Linked DNA regions of Synechococcus elongatus PCC 6301. The protein of the gene in region 1 interacts with the protein of each later gene in a pairwise test. Links are inferred from orthologs where the notes say so. Each region holds a gene or a part of one and is shown on either strand. Other genes may lie near its edges.

Region 1 (4,323 bases):
GCCAGCTGCCTTTTTTTGTGTGGGTCATTGTTCTCGACAGGACAGGACGGAACAAATTCCTTGACAATTGAGAATGAATCCTAACTTTTGACTTATGCAAGACTTTAGCACGTTTTTATAGTGGTGCAACTTATTCTCAATAAGCGGCTTACTAGTAGCGACAAGCAGCGCAAATGCCCATGATCAAGAGCTGGCAGTTCAGTAGTTGAAAGCCGTAGCGATCGGCGATGCCCTCGCTCAGGTGGATGACGCGATCGTCGAGAAACTCAATCACCGCTTGGCAATGCAGGCAGGTGAGGTGGTAGTGAGTACCCTCACGATTCAACTCGTAGCAACGTTGCTTACGGTCTAAGGTGATGCAGCGCAGCCAAGCGGCATGGCAGAGGCTCTCGAGACTGCGATAGATGGTGGATTTGGATAAGGGGGTTTGGCGATCGCTGAGGTGACGCTGCAGATCAATCGCGCTGAGATGCTCACCCTGAGCCAGTCCCTCAAAAATCTCTGCAATCCAGTAGCGCTGGGGGGTGAGGCGATACCCTGCCTGCTCCAAAGCACTGCGGAGCGCGGCCACTCGGACTGCCGATAGCGAGGAAACGGTCACTGTTGGCACCAGTTGAAAGTTAATTGCAACTAAAGCAGCGCCAACCTAAGATAAACAGTGTTCGATGTCAACAACAGCTGTTAGTTATTCTCAAGTTCAGCAGGTAAGCATGACGGTGTTACCCAAAATCTCTCACTTCGGGGGCAATGCTCCGGTGCTGAATTGTGAGGCGGGCATTCGCCTAGCAATCGCCCCGCTCTACTGCGACTTAGCGGTACTGGAGTTGCCCCCAGCTGTGCAAGAGGCGCTGCAGTTGCAGTCCCGTCAGCAGATCAGAATTGAGGCGCGGTCGCCCCTCGGGTCTGTACTGGTGCGTATTCTTCCCGATCGCCTGATTTCCCTAGGCCCAGATTGGGCAGCGGCGATCGCGGTCCAGAGCCCAGGCTAAATCGACTGTTGCGATCACCGGTCCGGCGATCGCCCGTTGTCTTAGACAGCAGGATATTGACCCATTCCTGGATGGGAGAGTGATCGCTTTGGCCTCAACCGAGGGGTTCAATCGGTGCTAGGCGTGGATCGAGGATGCGCTGACCTGTCGCGCCGCTGAACTGGACCACAATCGATTGGCGATCGCCCGCACCGAAAATTCGGGTGATGCGTCCAACGCCAAACTGACGATGCTGAAGGCGATCGCCGACTTGCCAATGGCGGGCCGGTTGCTGAACTTGTTGCACTTTGGCTGCATTCGCGGCCACGCGATCGCGCAGGCTGGCGCGGCGCTCATGGGTAACCGGTGGCTTGAAGTTTGCTTGGGTCTGACGACGGGTCTGTGGTGAGTGACCCACGATCAGTTCTGCCGGTAGTTCACTCAGGAAATTGGAGGAAATGGCGGGCTCTCGACCTCCACCCCACAGACGACGAGCACTGGCATGGGTCAAGAACAGTCGCTCTTGGGCGCGTGTGATGCCGACGTAGCAGAGGCGTCGTTCTTCTTCAACGGCGCGCGGATCGTCGAGCGATCGGAAACTGGGGAAGAGGCCCTGTTCTAGTCCAACTAGAAAAACAACCGGAAACTCAAGGCCTTTTGAAGCATGCAAAGTCATTAATGAGACTTGCTGGTTCGCTTCTTTGTTATCTGCATCTGAGGCTAGTGAAGCTGTTCCCAAAAAGCCAATCAGGCTAGGGTCATCATTCTCCTCCTCATGTTGAACAGCTGCATTCACCAACTCTTCCAAGTTCCGACGACGGTCCTCGTCTTCACCAGTGCCGCTGCGTTGTAATTCAGCAATATAACCAGATGCTTCTAAGAGCTGGCGAATCAATTCGGAGGGGCGTAATTCATCTGCTTGATCTTGAAAATGCTGAACTAAATTAGCAAACTCTAGGATGCCTTTCGCCGATCGCCCCGCCAGGTTTTGCACCGTTTCGGAATCACTCAGGATTTCCCAAAGGGGTACATTTAGCTCTTGCGCAGCATCAACCAATCGGCCAATCGTGGTTTTGCCCACGCCGCGTTTAGGAACGTTCACCACCCGTAGTAAGCTAACCGCATCGAAGGGATTGGCGATCGCCCGCAGATAGGCCAAGATATCTTTGACTTCGCGGCGATCATAGAACCGCAAGCCACCAATGACGGTGTAGGGAACATTCCAGCGAACGAGAGAATCTTCAAAGGCTCGCGGTTGAGCGTTAGTGCGGTAGAGAATTGCAAAATCGCCCCAATTCAACTCAGGATGCTGTTGCTCAAGCTGGCGAATTTGTTGAACAACATACTCCGCTTCGGCCATTTCATCGTCAGCCCGATAGCAGGCGATCGCTTCGCCACTACCTCGGGTGGGGCGCAAAACCTTATCGATGCGCTCAGTGTTGTTACGAATTAGCTCATTGGCAGCCTGAAGAATGTTTTCAGTCGAACGATAATTTTCTTCCAGCTTGACCATCGTGCGAGTGTCATCATCCGGCAGACGATCGCCAAAATCATCCTGAAAGCCCATCAGAATGGTGAAGTCTGCGGCTCGGAAAGAATAGATTGACTGATCAGCATCGCCTACGACAAAGACTGAGCGATGATTCCACGGATCAAAATCTCGCGTTTCAGCACCATTCGTTGTCAGCAGCCGAATCAAATCGTACTGAGTGCGGTTTGTATCCTGATACTCATCAACCAAAACATGGCGAAAGCGCTGATGCCAATAGGCCAAAACCTGTTCGTTTTGCCGGAAGAGTTGCACTGGAATCAGCAACAAGTCATCGAAATCAAGAGCATTATTTGCCGCTAGTTGATCTAAATAACGCCGATAGACCTCACCGATCACGCGGCCCCGATAGTTCGGCTGCTGGCGCTCAAATTCATCGGGTGACCAACCATTGTTCTTAGCCGAGCTGATTGTGTAGCGAACAGATTTTGGCTCAAACTTCTTGGTATCTAAATTGAGCTGATTGCCAACAATCTCTTTGATTAAGCCTTGGACATCATTTTCATCAAAGATGGAGAACTGCTTTGTCCAACGGCGGCCATTGGGATCGCAATACTTGTCGATATCAAAGCGAAGAATCCGTGCACAAATTGCGTGGAAAGTGCCAATCCACAAATCCTTGGTAACTTCGCGATAGACACGCGATCGCAGTTGAGTTTTTTCTATTTCTCGCAGTGTCGTGAAGGGCTGGCCGTACTGCAACTCCGCCAGTTGCTGAGCAAATAAGCGCTCCAGCCGCTCCTTCATTTCCTTCGCCGCTTTATTGGTGAAGGTCACCGCCAAAATGTTTTCTGGACCGACCCGATGCTGTCGCAGCAGATGGGCAATCCGAAAGGTGAGTGCCCGCGTTTTGCCAGAACCAGCACCAGCAACCACCAACAGCGGCCCGCTGTAGTGTTCGACGGCTCGACGTTGGGAGGTATTGAGCTGGCTTAGAAAGTCGCTGGACATTGCGATCGCAAACAGGGCTGCTCCTCAGCCTATCGTCTCTGGTTATCGCTCCGCTCTGAATCACCGCCCGTAAGGGCTGGGCGATCGCCCTCGATCTCCCTGTGATCAAAATCACAACGGTGGCGGACCAGGGTCACAGCGATCGCGCAATGCAGCAACGAGAGTAAGCACAACCGCCGCTGAGGCGACCTGCTCTCTTTTCCCAAACGGCCATGATTTTCTCCTTGCACAAACTGGGTTCTGCGATCGCTCCCGTTACTGCGATCGCGATCGGTCTCACGGGGCTCACGCTGCCTGCTCAGGCCTATCCGGCTTGGACTACACAAGATGATTACGAATTTGTCCGCAGCTTCACTGCCTCTTTTCAGGCCCAGATGGGCTACGCCCCCAGCGACAGCTTGGTGGCCTGGAGCTTGAATTGCGTCAAAACCAACTACACCCAATCGGTTGTGAGCGGGATCAATCCCAGTACAGCGGTGAATACAGCGATCGCGAACTGTGGTCGCGCCCTGCAGACGGTAGTCGGTAATGGCAATGGCGGTACAGGTCGGGGCAGCACGATTTACAACTCCTCTGGTGATTCCAGTCTTTCCAGCGATTCCAACGGTTGCCTCTATTTCTCATCGGGATCTTTTTCGAATTCCACCTCCTATTCGACCTGCTGATCAATTGAGAGAGGCCGCTCTCATCTGAGGCGGTCAAAGCGGCTCTAGCAGTCCTGATTAACCGAGCGTGATCAACATCACAACGGCGACTGATCTGGCTCACGGCGATCGCAGTACCGACGCCCGACAGTAGGGTCAGTCGCCCGGAAGTCCCCCTGATGAAAGCCTCTGCAACTTCTGACTCGCGCCT
Region 2 (4,173 bases), 1.7 Mb from region 1 along the record:
GTTTCGGTCAAGGCGGCGGCAATTTTGCAAAAGGATTTGCCCACGATCTCGGGTCGCTAGTCCTAGCCGCGATCGCTCGCCAAAGCACGGCATCATCTCCGAGAATGACCTTTTAGGAGTCTACCCTCACCACTCTATGGATTTTGCAATCGGCGATCGCGTCCGCTTGGCCGCTCAGCCACCCTACCTAAAAAGTGCTGACCCGTTGCCGATGCTGCGGCCGCCCGACTTGCTAGCAGTCGGTGAACAGGGAACGATCACGGGCCTCCGTCCCGGTGGCTACTGGGTAGTGCTGTTTGATCGCGGCTCTTTTCTGCTGGATACGCAGTTCCTGTCCAAGGTGGAATCGGGCGCTAGTAGTAGCGAAGGTTAGGTCTGAATCAAAGGAGCCCCTCGCCTCCACTGGAGTGAGGCATGGGACAACCTTGGAATGGCTTAGGAAAATCCAGTCTGGGCTGGAGTTGTGAAGCGTCTGTCCGTGGGGGTGATTGCGCACCCCACCCACGCACTGGGAGACTCGACTCCCCCAGCCCCCCGCAACAAGATTTCGGGTAGGGCTCATCGGTGGAGGGGCGATCGCTGCGGGTAAAACTAGCCGGTGTTGACCTCTGGTGAGAGGTAAGTTGGCTCGAGTACAAGCGTCCTGAGTGGCTTCTAGTGAAGGCTGTTGCAGGACAGCTTAGGCTGAGGGGCGATCGCCAACTAACTGCTGCAGTGCCAAGCCTGGATCCGGTTGCTTGACCAGCGATTCACCGATCAAGACGGCCTGTGCGCCAGCTTGGGTAACGCGATCGAGATCGGCGCCGGTGAACAAACCCGATTCACTGACCAAGAGCAAATCGCGATCGCGGCATTGGGCAGCAAGATGCTCTGTCACCGCCAGATCGGTCACAAAAGTCTTGAGGTTGCGGTTGTTAATGCCAACCAGCCGCAGATCATCCAAGGCAAGGACACGCTCAAGTTCCGGCAGGCTATGCACTTCCACCAGCGCATTGAGTCCCAGACTGTGGGCGATCTTCAGGAAGTAGCGCAGGTCAGCATCCGAAAGAATCGCCGCGATCAACAGCACGGCATCGGCCCCCAGTAAGCGGGCTTTGTAGATCTGATAGGGGTAGATCACAAAGTCTTTGCAGAGCAGCGGTACATCGACTGCTGCTCGCACCCGCTGTAGATTTTCGAAGCCGCCTTGGAAAAACTTCTCGTCGGTCAGCACCGAAATGCAAGCCGCCCCATTAGCCGCATAGGCTTGGGCGATCGCCACGGGATCGAAATCTTCTCGCAGTACGCCTTTGCTAGGAGATGCTTTTTTGACTTCGGCAATCACGGCCGGTCGAGTCGGTGCCTGTCGCAGTGCTGCCAAAAAGTCACGGGGCGTTTGGGTCAAGCCGCGGACTTGGTTCTGGAGCTGCTGCAGCGGCAGCTGCTCTCGCCAAGCATTCACCTCGCGCTCCTTATACCAAACAATCTCTTCGAGGATGTTGCTGGGGCTGCTCCCCGGCACCTTGACCTGATAGGTGAGGCTGGCAACATGCACAGCTGGATTGGGGGGACGGCGGCGGACTTCCATGGCGGTAGGGCGCAAATGACAGGGTTGCGATCGCTCAGCCTCGATTGGGCAAGCGATCGCTGAGCAGGACAGGGATTTAGGCGATCGCGGTAGCAGCTTGTTTGTAAGCGGACTCGATCACCTCACTCAGGGTCGGGTGGGTGTGAACCTCAAAGGCGAGCTCTTTGACCGACTGGCGACGGGCGATCGCGTTAGCGACTTCTTGGATCAAATCTGCCGCATGCAGCCCAAAGATATGAGCCCCGAGCACTTCGCCCGTATCTTTGCGGAACAGCACCTTGGCAAACCCATCGGCATCCGCCTCAGCCAAGGCTTTGGAGTTGGCTTTGAAGTAGCTGCGGACGCTGCCCACTTCGAACCCTTCTTGACCACCCAAGGCTTTTGCATCCGCTTCACTGAGGCCGACCGAGCTGATTTCGGGGTGGGTGAAGGTGGCCGCCGGAATGCTGCGGTAATCGACGCTGCGTGGGTGGCCGGTGATGTTTTCGATCGCGACCACACCCTGAGCTGCTGCAGCGTGAGCCAACATCAGCTTGCCGGTGGCATCGCCAACAGCGAAGAGGTGGGGCACAGGTTTGCTATCGCGGAGGACGCGCATGCCATCGTCCACGGGAATGAAGCCACGGCGATCGACTTCGACAGCAACGGTTTCCAAGCCCAGATTTTTGGTGCTGGGAATCCGCCCGGTGGCGACTAGGCAAGCATCGACTTCCAGCACTTCCACCAGTTCTTTGGTTTCGAAGTCGGCCAGTTCGATCACAACCGGCGAGCCCGGCGTAATTTTGCGCGCCAAAACACCCGTGCGGGTTTCGATGTCGCGACCATCCAGCAGCGATCGCTGGGCAACTTTCGCCACATCAGGGTCAAAGGTGGGCAAGAGGCGATCGAGGGCTTCGATCATCGTCACTTCGCAGCCCAACGCTGTGTAGACATCGGAGAACTCAAGACCGATGTAGCCACTGCCAATGATGGCGATCCACTGGGGTAGCGTTTCCAGCTTGAGGGCGTCGTCGCTGGTAAAGACGGTTTTGCCATCGATTTCAATGCCGGGCGGTACAAAGGGGTCGGAACCCGTCGCCAGAATCACATCGCGAGCGCTGTAGGTCTTTTCAGTCCCATCGGCAGCGGTGACGGTGACGCGCTGGCTACCGGCCAAACGACCGCGCCCCATCAAAATCTCAGCCCCGAGCCGCTCGAGGGTATTGCCCAAGTTGGTGCGGACGGTATCGACCAAGTTGGCGGCGTGATCGGCGATCGCTTGGCGATCGAAGCTGACGCCTTGGACTTGAATCCCGAAGTTCTGCAGGTGGTCGGTATCGGTAATTTCCCGCACGCGACCTGAGGCTGCCAGTAGTGCTTTGGAAGGCACGCAACCGCGATTCACGCAGGTGCCGCCAAGGTCACGGGCTTCCACGATCGCCGTCTTCAGACCTTTTTCGCAGGCGTGTTTGGCCGCATCAAAACCGCCATAGCCGGCCCCAATGACAATGACGTCGTAGTCAAACTCGCTGCTCACCCTTGTGTTCTCCCAGCCGATTGCAGAAGCATTTCGCCATTGTACGGCGGCAATGCGGCTAGCTCTGTCGCTGACGGCGGGCTTCGTAAAGCAAGAGGGCTGCCGCGATCGCCACATTCAGAGATTCCACCCCCGCCGCTTGGGGAATTGTGACGGCGGAATCCGCAATCGCTGCGAGGTCTGGACTCAGCCCTGCCCCTTCATTGCCAAGCAACAGAACGGTCGGGCGAGTGAGGTCTGCTTGCCAAAGGGTTGTCGTCGCTCGCGGCAGCGTCGAGACAATCTGATAACCCTGTTGCTGCCAGCTCCGTAGGGTTTGCCCCAGGTCTGTGGCGATCGCGATCGGGAGTCGGAACCATTGCCCCGCCGAGGCACGCAACACCTTGGGATGATCGGGGTCAACGCCGTCTGCTGTCAGCCAGAGACCATCAGCCCCCGCCGCCGCCGCAGTACGAATGATCGTACCGAGATTCCCAGGATCCTGCAGGGTTTCGACGGCAATCAGCAAGGAGGCTGAAGTGGGCGGTTGACGCTGGGGCTGCCGTGCTGCGATCGCCACTACTCCATCCGGATTGACCGTAGTGCAGAGATAGGCCAGTAAATCGTCACTCACCGTTTGTTCCGGTGCCGCTTGGATCGCCTGCTGCCAGAGTTGCGGGTGTTGATTCTGCCAGGCTGGGGTCGCGCAGACCTGCAATAGCGGCCAGTTCGTTGCGATCGCCTCCTGCAAGAGGTGCGTTCCCTCCAGCAGAAAAGCCCCCATTTGCCGGCGACCTTTGGCCTGATGCAGTTGGCGAATTTGTTTAGTGAGAGGATTTTGGCGACTGGTCAGCATCAGTGTCAGGGAGAGAAGACAACGCGAGAGATTTGAGGGTACGTGTTTGGCGATGCAAGGCTACCCAACCGATCGCGATCGGGAACCAAAGAGTGAGCAGACGAAGCAGCACCGTCGCTGCAATCGCTTGATCGCGATCGGCCCCGTAGAGCAACGCCAAGGAAATCGAGGCAGCTTCTGCCCCCCCCAAGCCGCCGGGGAGCAGCGTTAGTACTCCACCCAAACCCACAGCGGCTCGAATTACGATCGCTGTCG

What was found.
Region 2: the proteins of pcrA (region 1) and lpdA interact in binary tests that used the Escherichia coli proteins (3 or more experiments, as listed by UniProt). The link is inferred for Synechococcus elongatus PCC 6301 from one-to-one orthologs.

What each region holds. Positions count from the first base shown.
Region 1 is NC_006576.1:2,064,882-2,069,204, forward strand. What follows is about bases 777-3,824. They hold pcrA (DNA helicase PcrA), read right to left. Parts: upstream 3,469-3,824; coding sequence 1,084-3,468; downstream 777-1,083. Other genes in these bases: SYC_RS10240 (hypothetical protein), read left to right, coding at 777-989; SYC_RS10250 (hypothetical protein), read left to right, coding at 3,681-3,824. Also shown: SYC_RS10235 (Fur family transcriptional regulator), read right to left, coding at 152-601; more of SYC_RS10240, read left to right, coding at 711-776; more of SYC_RS10250, read left to right, coding at 3,825-4,133; SYC_RS10255 (hypothetical protein), read left to right, coding at 4,292-4,323. UniProt on the Escherichia coli protein: A helicase with DNA-dependent ATPase activity. Unwinds DNA duplexes with 3'-5' polarity. Translocates on single-stranded DNA with 3'-5' polarity. Initiates unwinding more efficiently from a nicked substrate than double-stranded DNA.
Region 2 is NC_006576.1:392,471-396,643, reverse strand. Bases 864-3,761 are described here. They hold lpdA (dihydrolipoyl dehydrogenase), read right to left. Parts: upstream 3,084-3,761; coding sequence 1,644-3,083; downstream 864-1,643. Other genes in these bases: SYC_RS01820 (TrmH family RNA methyltransferase), read right to left, coding at 3,142-3,761; trpC (indole-3-glycerol phosphate synthase TrpC), read right to left, coding at 864-1,567. In the rest of the region: SYC_RS01840 (hypothetical protein), read left to right, coding at 1-60; regulatory protein SipA, read left to right, coding at 137-373; more of trpC, read right to left, coding at 680-863; more of SYC_RS01820, read right to left, coding at 3,762-3,918; SYC_RS01815 (lysylphosphatidylglycerol synthase transmembrane domain-containing protein), read right to left, coding at 3,887-4,173. UniProt on the Escherichia coli protein: Lipoamide dehydrogenase is a component of the glycine cleavage system as well as of the alpha-ketoacid dehydrogenase complexes.